3 linked regions of the Asticcacaulis excentricus CB 48 genome follow. The main gene of each other region encodes a partner of the protein of the gene in region 3 in a complex. Links are inferred from orthologs where the notes say so. Each region holds a gene or a part of one and is shown on either strand. Other genes may lie near its edges. The genes, in order: tsaB, tsaE and tsaD.

Region 1 (3,108 bases), 620 kb from region 3 along the record:
CCGGCTGGAGCTTCGCCAAGTTGAGCATTGTCAATGCCGCCTTGCGTCAGTGGGTACAGAAACTATGAGAAAGTTTCTGGTCATCGCCGATGACAGCGCCGAATTCCGGGCAGCGCTCAGCTATGCTTCGGTGCGCGCACGCGTGACGCAGGGCATGGTCACCCTGCTGCGCGTGCTACCGCCCACCGACTATAGCCAGTGGGCGGGGGTGCGTGATGAAATCGAGCGCGAACAGCGCGAAGAGGCGGAGACGCTTTTGTCCACCCTTTCCGACGAAGCGGCGGTCAAGTCCGGGCGTCCGGCGGAAATCATCATCAAGACGGGGCAGATGAAGGATGCCATCCGCGAAGTCCTGATCGCCGACCGTGATATCAAGATCATCGTCATCGGTGCGTCGGGCGGCAATCCTGGTCCGCTGGTTAATCTGCTGGTCCGCGAAGGGGTAGGGACGCTGGGTGGCACGCGGCCTGTGCCGGTAACCGTGGTGCCGGGTGACATCAGCGACGAAGCGATCGAAGAGTTGATGTAGGCGCAAGCCCTTCCATTCAAATCAGGGGAGGGGCTCATTCAAAGCCCTCTTGCCATCGTCTGCGTTTACCCCCATTTGAGCGTGAGATTTACCCGGAAAGTCGCTCATGTTTATCCAGACCGAAGCCACGCCTAATCCCGATGTCCTGAAATTCATCCCCGGCCGCGAGGTTCTGGGCAAAGGGTCTATGGAATTTCGTACCGAGACCGATGCAGAGAAATCTCCGCTGGCCCTGTCGCTGTTTCAGATTGACGGCGTTTCGGGCGTCTATTTCGGCTCTGACTTTCTCACGGTGAAGCGCGACGCAGAAGCGGGTCTGATCTGGGCGCAGATCAAGGCACCCATTTTAGCCGCCATTATGGACTTCTATGCATCCGGTCGCGCTATCCTTAATGAGGAGGGCGCCGTCAATGAGCGCACCTATGAGGGGGAGGTTGCGCAAATCGTTCTGGAGATCAAAGACTTACTCGATACGCGCGTGCGTCCCGCCGTGGCGCAGGATGGCGGCGATATCGAATTTGAACATTTCGACATCGAGTCCGGAACGCTTTATCTGCACATGCGCGGGGCCTGCTCGGGCTGCCCGTCCTCATCGGCCACGCTGCGCCAGGGTGTGGAATCTCTGATGAAGCACTACGTACCGGAAGTTAAAACCATCGAACAGGTCCTGTAAGTTGGCACTCGCCTTTGTCATTGATACGGCTATTAACGCCTGTCAGGTGGGTCTTTTCGCGTATAAAGACGGGTCCGTCTCTGACGTGGCAACGCTCTCGGAGCGCATGACGCGTGGACATCAGGAATTTATCGGTTCCGCTGCTCTAAAATGTTTCGAAAAAGCTGGAATAAATCCGCGTGATGTCGATATTCTGGGTGTTACATTAGGGCCCGGGTCGTTTACCGGCTTGCGTGTCGGGCTGTCTTTTGCCAAAGGGATGGCGTCCGGACTAGGCATCGGTCTACGCGGGTTTTCGACCCTGGAGTTGATGGGACGGGCGGCGGATTTTGACCATCAACGCAGACTGATCGCACACGATGCCGGGCGCGGGCAGGTCTATTGCCAGTGCCTTGAGGCCGATAACTCGGTTTCATCGATTAAATCGTATGATATTGTAAAATTAGATGAAATCGACGCGGGTGGCGACTGGAACTGGCTGATTGGTTCGGCGGCGCCTCTCTTAGCAGAACGCTACCCGCAGGCACAGATCGCCGCGGATGTCTTGCCGGACTTAAAGGCTATGGCGAGACTGTGCTTTGCGCCAACGACCGCCTATGACGATCTGACACCGCTCTATATGCGCGACGCGGATGCCAAGGTTTCGGACAAGTCGGTGGTCAATTTCGGCTGAGAAAAGAAACTTCCGGAAAGCATGAACAAAATTCTCCATATCGAAGAATTCGACCCGCGACTGGTACAAATCCACGCGCAGACCTTCGATTTCGGCTGGAAAGATTCCGATTTTTCAGAATATTTAAAGCGTGCAGATCATACCTGCTTTGGCCTCTATGACGGCGACGCACTTCAGGCTTTTGTGCTGATTTCGGCCGTCGTGGATGAGGCAGAGATCCTGACCATAGCCACCGATCCGCGGGTCCAAAGACGCGGCCATGCGCGTGCCCTATTGCAGCACCTGATAGCGCATCTGGCGCATAAACAGATCCGAAGTCTGTTTCTAGAAGTGGCCGTCGACAACCCCGCTGCCATCGCCCTTTATGAGGGTCTGGGCTTTCGCCAGGTCGGCCGTCGCCCTCTCTATTACAGCCGCCGCGGCGGTGCGCTGGTGGACGCCCTTATTCTCAGTCTTGCGGTTTGAGACGATTGCCCTTAATTCCATAGGGGTGCGGCGCAACGCCGCAATGTGTAAACAATAAATCCGGGAGGGCCGCATGGACCGTATCGAACAGCAATGCGTCGAAAAAGGTATGCGCATGACCGATCAGCGCCGGGTGGTTGCCCGTGTGCTATCTCAGGCCACCGACCATCCGGATGTTGAAGAACTATACCGCCGCGCGGCTGCGGTTGATCCGCATATTTCGCTCGCCACCGTCTACCGCACTGTGCGCTTGTTCGAAGAGGCGGGCGTCGTCGAACGCCACGATTTTGGTGATGGCCGTTCGCGCTATGAACAGGCGGGTGAAGACCATCATGACCACCTGATCAATATCAAATCGGGCGAAGTGATCGAATTTTTCGACGAAGAGATCGAGAAGCTGAAAACCGCGCTCGCCGAAAAGTTAGGCTACAAGCTGGTTGGTCATAAGCTGGAACTGTACGGCGTGCCGCTCGACGACAAGTGATCAGGCGCGGTTGACCAGCCCCTGAACATTCTGCGTCTTGATCGCCGTGTCTGTCAGGGTGTTAGCGCGTAGCCGACGCAGGGACACGGTTTTTACCGGCATGTCGGTTTCGGCCTTAATCAGGCAAAGGTGTTTCGCCTCTTCCACGCGCACGTCAGACAGATAAAGTCCCTCGATAGGCGTGAGTTTACGCACATAGGTCGGCAGCAAGGTGCGCCATTGATAAAGCACATCGGTTTCCACGGCTAAAAGACTGCCCTGAATCTTCGTTGCACTTACATTGC
Region 2 (3,140 bases), 710 kb from region 3 along the record:
CCCATACCTTGCACGTCGCGCAGTTGCGATAGGTAATGACCCAGATTTCAGGCCCCTCCTTGCCCGATGCTGCGTAGCCCGATGCATCAAGAAGCTCCTGAATATCCTTCTGCTTTTGGGTAATCGTCACCGGCTGCCAGCGGACGAAGTTGTCCCAGTATAGCCAGTAGCCGACGCTACCGAGTACAGCGGCCCCGATCAGGAACATTATCGCGTAAAGTATGTGCTTTCTGGTCATCCGGCGCTCAGCCCCTCTCGAACAGAGCGACTATACGCGCGTTATGCGGCATCTGTTAAGGGTTTGGTTAACAGATTCAGCCCCATGACAAGGCTACAAAGCCGAATATGATACCAGTGAGGGCCGCAAACCACAGCCAGAGATAAGGGCCCCTGGCCTTCAGGCGACGGGAATCCTGGCTTTTGGGGGCTGGGTTCGGCGTGTGCGAAGCAGGCATAGGATAGTCTTAGCAAGATTAACGGGCTAACGAAACCCGCAGAGATTGGGGAGGGGCAGGATGTCTTTACCGACGCCGCGTAACATTGTCGAAGAACTGATTATCGAACGTGCGCCGCGTCTGGCCTCATCCATCGTGTGGCCGGTGGCGCGACCACTGCTCTACAGCCTTCTAGGCTACGGTCGGGCTGTGCGCATGGCGCAAGCGATTGAGGACCTGTCCGGAGACGCGGCGCTTGAGTATATCTCACGCCTTCTGTCGCTTGAGGTCGTCCCGCGCGGGGTCGAGCGTCTCCCGGCCACAGGGCGCTGCGTCGTCATCTGCAATCACCCGACCGGCATAGCCGATGGTATAGCGGTCTATGATTGTCTGCGTCGGGTGCGATCCGACATCACGTTTTTTGCGAATGCCGACGCCTTGCGGGTCAATCCCCGCTTCGCAGACGTACTGATCCCGGTTGAATGGGTCGAGGCCAAGCGCACCCGCGAAAAGACCCGCACCACACTGAATGCGGCACGCGCGGCATTCGAAAGCGAAAAATGTGTGGTGTTGTTTCCAGCCGGGCGGCTGGCACGGCGCGGCGCAAACGGGCAACTCAGTGATCCGCCGTGGCAAACGACGGCCTTGTCGCTGGCGCAGAAATACAACGCGCCTTTGGTGCCTATGCACCTGTCTGGTCCCAATTCGGTATGGTTTCATGCCTTCAACCGCGTGTCGCAGGAGTTGCGCGACATCACCCTGTTCCATGAGTTTCTAAACAAAGCTGGCAAGCGGTTTGACCTGACCGTGGGACCGGTCATGGCGTCCCAACAGCTCGATGATGAGGCGGCCCTGTTGTGCGAGCGGTTGAAGACCTATATCGAACGGGAATTGCCGCTCGATCCGGACCGCCCTGCCCTATGACCTTTTCCGAATCCGACGATTGCTTTCTGGCTGACGATGGTGCCACGGCCGAGTGGGGTGCGTGGCTGGCGACCCAGCTTAAGGCCGGGGACGTGGTCTATCTGTTGGGCGATCTGGGAGCCGGAAAATCGACCCTGGCGCGCGGCCTGATTCGGGCACTGACGACGCCAGACGAAGACGTGCCGTCGCCGACCTTCACCATCGTCCAGACCTATGAAGGCCGTGATTTCGATATCGCGCATTTTGACCTCTATCGCCTGACCGACCCGGAGGAGGTGCACGAGATCGGCCTGTTTGAACTGGCCGACACGCATCTCTGCCTGATCGAGTGGCCACAAAGACTGGGTCATTTCGCCTTTGACGCCCCGTGGATCGTGCGCCTAAAAGAGGAGGCTGCGGGCCGTCGCGTGACGCTTGAGCGGCCCGTCGCATAAGAGTGCCAGATGACCGATCGTGAAGACCTCCGCGTCCGTTTTCTGCAAAATGCGGGCCTTGCCGAAGTACGGCGTGACCCTCTACCCGGTGATGCCTCAACGCGGCGCTACGAGCGCCTGACGCGCACGGATGGCTCGACCCTGATGCTCATGGATCAGCCGCCGACCGGGGCGCAGCCTTGCCCGCCGGATGCCAGCACCCAAGATCGCCAACACCTTGGCTATTTTGCACAGACTCGACTGTCTGCTGGTGATCTCAAAGCCTTTGTCGGGGCCGCCACGTATCTCAGCGGGCGGGGCTTTTCCGCGCCGACCATCTATGAGAGCGATCTGGACAACGGCCTGATCCTGCACGAAGACCTCGGCAGTGCCCTGTTTGCTCGCCTGATTGAAGAGGGCGAGCATGAAGCGCCGCTGTACCTTTCGGCCGTGTCCGTACTGGCCAAGCTGCACGAGGTGCCACCGCCAACCACAGTGGGCGACTGGCCGCTCCTGAGCTATGACGCGCTGGCGCTGAAAACCGGTGCGGACCTTTTCCTGGAATGGCTGCCCCAGTACGATCCCGCGCTAAGCGTCTCTGAGCAGGCGCGCGCCGATTGGGACGGCCTGTGGGCCCCCTTGTGCGGCGAGGCAGAAGCGCAAGCCAGCGTCTTCATCCACAGAGACTACCACGCCGAAAATCTCTTGTGGCTTGGAGGGCGCGAAGGCGTAGCGCGCGTCGGCCTGATCGATTTTCAGGACTGCCTGAAGGCGCATCCGGCCTGGGACCTGCATTCCCTTTTGCAGGACGCGCGGCGCGACGTATCGCCTGAGGTCGAGGCACTTTGTCTCGACCACTATTTCAGCCTGCGCCCCGAACAGGACCGCGAGGCCTTTATGCGGCTCTACACAGCCCTGGCAGCGCTTAATCAGGCGCGTATTCTGGGCGTCTTCGCCCGGTTGATCACCCGCGACCACAAACCGCGCTATGCAGCCTTCATGCCCCGCATGTGGCGGCATCTGGGGCGTAATCTAAATGCGCCGGCACTGGCCGGGGTGCGAAGCTGGTTTATGTCCAATGGTCTGGGGGACCTCATCAAATGACACAGATTAGAACGGCTATGGTGCTGGCGGCGGGGTTGGGAACGCGAATGCGACCACTGACCGATGACCGGCCGAAGGCTCTGGTCGAAGTCGGCGGGCGCACCCTAATCGACCATATGATCGACCGACTGAAAGGTGCAGGCGTCGAGCGCTTTGTGGTCAATGTCCACTATTTCGCCGACCGGCTGGAGGCGCACCTCAAAAGCCGTAACGACGTCGAGATTGTGATTTCGGATGAGCGCGAAAAGCTATTGGAAACCGGTGG
Region 3 (2,977 bases):
TGTTGCAAATCGGCAGATCGACACCCAGTTTTTCGCCCAGATGCTTGACGGCCGGGGCCGATTCGACCCCTTCGGCGACCGAAATCTTACCTTCAAGCGCCTGAGCCAGCGTTTGTCCGCCCCCAAGCGCCAGGCCGACGCTCATATTGCGCGATTGCGGCGAGGAGCACGACAGGACCAGATCACCCATACCGCACAGGCCACTCAGCGTCTCGGCCTTCGCGCCCAGCGCCACGGCCAGACGCGTCATTTCTGCAAAACCGCGCGTGATCAGGGCGGCGTGCGCCGAGCGCCCCAGCCCCTTGCCTTCGGAAATACCACAGGCAATGGCCAGCACGTTTTTCAGAGCCCCGCCCGCCTCAGCCCCGATCATGTCGTCGATCAGATAGGGGCGGAAGGTCTGCGTCGCCAAAGTCGTCGAAATCTGCGCTCCCAGCGCCGCGTCCTTGCACGCCAGCGTCACGGCGGTGGGCAAACCGCGCGCCACCTCGGCGGCGAAGGACGGGCCCGACAGGACCGCGGCGCGCGCCTGCGGAAGGGTCTCGGTGAGGACCTCATTCATCAGGCAGTCCGTGCCGCGTTCAACCCCCTTGGCGCAAAGGACGATGGGCAGGCCGTCGCGCACATGCGGCGCAAAGGCCTTCAGTGAGGCGCGCATATGCTGCGCCGGCGGAACGGCCAGAATAAGGTCACAGTCCCCCAGATCGGCCAGATCGGCGGTCGCCTTCACCTGCGCCAGCAGCTCACGGCCCGGCAGATAGAGGTGATTGAGGTGCTGAGCATTGATCGAATCGGCCACTTCCGGCTCACGGCACTGGATCAACACCTCGCGCCCGGCCCGCGCGGCGACCTGCGCCAGCGCCGTACCCCATGCCCCTGCCCCGATGATACCGACCTTGTCAAAGGCTTTGGCGTGCACGAATTGGGTCAAGCCTTAGCTCCCTTGCGTCCCGAATATTTATGTATGGGTGCACTGAGCGCACGGCGCTCGTCAAGGGGCCAGCGTGGCCGCGCCAGCGCCGACAGTCCGTCTTGCACCTGTTTGTCCCCATCATAATCGGCCGCCGCCTGCATCAGCGCAAAGCGTTCCAGCCCGGCCAGCGCAATCATGGCCGCATTGTCGGTACAGTAGGCCAGAGGCGGGGCGACAAAGTCAAACCCCTCTTTTTCGGACAATGCCGACAACTCAGCCCGCACGGTCTTATTGGCCGCCACGCCACCCGCCACGACAAAGGCCGGGCGGGTTACTTCCGTTCTGGCAGCGTTTTCAGCCTTGAAAGCGCGCATGGCGCGAGCCGAACGTTCGACCAGTTGCCGCGCAATCGCCGCCTGCACCGAGGCACACAGATCCGCGCGGTCTTGCGGTGTCTTCACCTGCTCCATGGCGATCTTGGCGGCGGCGGTTTTCAGGCCCGAATAGGAAAAATCGCAGTCTTTACGCCCCAAAAGCGCGCGTGGCAGGGTAAAGCGCGTGGCATCGCCCTTCGCCGCCTCAGCCTCCAGCGCCGGGCCGCCGGGATAGCCCAGCCCCAAAGTCTTGGCGATCTTGTCGAAGGCCTCACCCGCGGCATCGTCAATCGTGGTGCCCAGACGCTCATAATCACCGACACCGCGCACGTGCAGCAACTGACAATGGCCACCGGAGACCAGCAGCAGGAGGAAGGGAAACGGCACAGTGTGCGTCAGGCGCACGGACAGGGCGTGACCTTCGAGGTGATTGACCCCGATCAGCGGCAGACCGCGCGACAGGGCAAAGCCCTTGGCGAAGCTTAAGCCCACCATCACCCCGCCGATCAGGCCCGGTCCAGCGGTAGCGGCCACCGCGTCGATATCGTCCACCCCAACGCCCTGTTCGGCGGCCTGCGAAAGCGCCAGACGCGCCAGATCGTCGATGGTTTCGACGTGGCTGCGCGCCGCGATTTCCGGCACAACCCCGCCATAGACGGCGTGCTTGACCACTTGAGAATGGATGACCGAAGACAGGACTTCAATCGCGCCGTCATCACCGCGTCGCACCACGGCGACAGCGGTTTCGTCACAGCTCGATTCGACACCCAGAACGCAAAGAGACATTACCAATCCTTATCCCCCGCAGCCTTGCGGAGAGAGGCGTTACCTGAAAAGGCCAAATGGCCGCAGGTCAAGGGGCTTGCAAGCCGCAGGGCGAAATTTTAGGAAGAAGCAAACATAGACTACGCTCTGTCTTAGCCCCCTCTCCCTCAAGGCAGATGGGATATTCGGAAAGATAATGACCCCACTTCTGAAAATCGGTACGCGCGGTTCGCGGCTTGCCACCACACAATGCGGCTGGGTTCAGCGTCAGATCGTCACCGCGCTCGGTCACGACCCAGCCCTGTCGCACGAAGTTGCGCCGCTAGTCATCATCACCACGCAGGGCGACCGCATTCAGGATCGCCGCCTGATCGAAGCCGGCGGCAAGCAGTTGTTCACCAAGGAGATCGAGGACGCGCTTCTGAGCGGTGAGGTCGATGTCGCCGTCCATTCGCTGAAGGACATGCCCGCCGAAGATATTCCCGGCCTTAGCCTGTGCGCTTTTCCGGTCCGCGAAGACCCGCGCGATGCCTTCGTTTCCCTCAAATACCGCAGCCTCGAAGACCTGCCGCAAGGCGCTAAGCTCGGCACCGCCTCGCTGCGGCGTCAGGCGCAAGCCCTGGCTGTGCGGCCGGACCTTGAGGTCGTTATGCTGCGCGGTAATGTCGATACGCGCCTGTCGAAGCTGGAGGCCGGGCATTGCGACGCCATGCTGCTGGCGGCGGCGGGCCTGAAACGCATGGGGCTTGAGGCGCATATCAAGTCCTATATCGACCCCGACCTCTTCCCCTGCGCCCCCGGTCAGGGCGCGCTGGCCATTCAATGCCGCACCAACGACCTCGATCAGGAGTGGATCAAGCGGCTGCACCATGTCGAAACCCACCTGCAAATTTCGGCCGAACGCGGCGCACTGGTGGCGCTCGAA

What was found.
Region 1: the proteins of tsaD (region 3) and tsaB are in contact, whole or in part, in a solved structure (PDB 4WQ4), measured with the Escherichia coli proteins. The link is inferred for Asticcacaulis excentricus CB 48 from one-to-one orthologs.
Region 2: the proteins of tsaD (region 3) and tsaE are in contact, whole or in part, in a crystal structure (PDB 6N9A), measured with the Thermotoga maritima proteins. The link is inferred for Asticcacaulis excentricus CB 48 from one-to-one orthologs. Residues at the interface, in WP_004082750.1 of Thermotoga maritima: Cys10, Asp11, Arg49, His50, Leu82, Gly84, Gly135, Gly136, Glu154, Thr155, Leu156, Asp157, Asp158, Ser159, Glu162, Asp165, Lys166, Arg169, Leu170, Tyr175, Lys213, Thr214, Leu217, Tyr218, Gln221, Arg222, Asn324; in WP_004082108.1 of Thermotoga maritima: Leu37, Gly38, Lys46, Lys57, Val59, Lys60, Ser61, Thr63, Phe64, Thr65, Leu66, Met67, Val69, Pro71, Tyr82, Arg83, Leu84, Asp86, Asp88, Phe89, Asp93, Ile128, Asp130, Glu131, Arg134.

Annotation. Positions count from the first base shown.
Region 1 is NC_014816.1:171,955-175,062, forward strand. Bases 84-3,039 are described here. They hold tsaB (tRNA (adenosine(37)-N6)-threonylcarbamoyltransferase complex dimerization subunit type 1 TsaB), read left to right. Parts: upstream 84-1,203; coding sequence 1,204-1,875; downstream 1,876-3,039. Other genes in these bases: ASTEX_RS00775 (universal stress protein), read left to right, coding at 84-529; ASTEX_RS00780 (NifU family protein), read left to right, coding at 636-1,202; rimI (ribosomal protein S18-alanine N-acetyltransferase), read left to right, coding at 1,897-2,340; ASTEX_RS00795 (Fur family transcriptional regulator), read left to right, coding at 2,414-2,824; ASTEX_RS00800 (glycoside hydrolase family 28 protein), read right to left, coding at 2,825-3,039. Outside these bases: ASTEX_RS00770 (NAD-glutamate dehydrogenase), read left to right, coding at 1-68; more of ASTEX_RS00775, read left to right, coding at 65-83; more of ASTEX_RS00800, read right to left, coding at 3,040-3,108. UniProt on the Escherichia coli protein: Required for the formation of a threonylcarbamoyl group on adenosine at position 37 (t(6)A37) in tRNAs that read codons beginning with adenine.
Region 2 is NC_014816.1:86,196-89,335, forward strand. Bases 86-3,073 are described here. They hold tsaE (tRNA (adenosine(37)-N6)-threonylcarbamoyltransferase complex ATPase subunit type 1 TsaE), read left to right. Parts: upstream 86-1,354; coding sequence 1,355-1,792; downstream 1,793-3,073. Other genes in these bases: ASTEX_RS00370 (hypothetical protein), read right to left, coding at 86-238; ASTEX_RS00375 (GNAT family N-acetyltransferase), read left to right, coding at 516-1,358; amgK (N-acetylmuramate/N-acetylglucosamine kinase AmgK), read left to right, coding at 1,802-2,875; murU (N-acetylmuramate alpha-1-phosphate uridylyltransferase MurU), read left to right, coding at 2,872-3,073. Outside these bases: more of ASTEX_RS00370, read right to left, coding at 1-85; more of murU, read left to right, coding at 3,074-3,140. UniProt on the Escherichia coli protein: Required for the formation of a threonylcarbamoyl group on adenosine at position 37 (t(6)A37) in tRNAs that read codons beginning with adenine.
Region 3 is NC_014816.1:796,333-799,309, reverse strand. Bases 1-2,825 are described here. They hold tsaD (tRNA (adenosine(37)-N6)-threonylcarbamoyltransferase complex transferase subunit TsaD), read right to left. Parts: upstream 2,074-2,825; coding sequence 928-2,073; downstream 1-927. Other genes in these bases: hemC (hydroxymethylbilane synthase), read left to right, coding at 2,249-2,825; ASTEX_RS03690 (NAD(P)H-dependent glycerol-3-phosphate dehydrogenase), read right to left, coding at 1-931. Also shown: more of hemC, read left to right, coding at 2,826-2,977.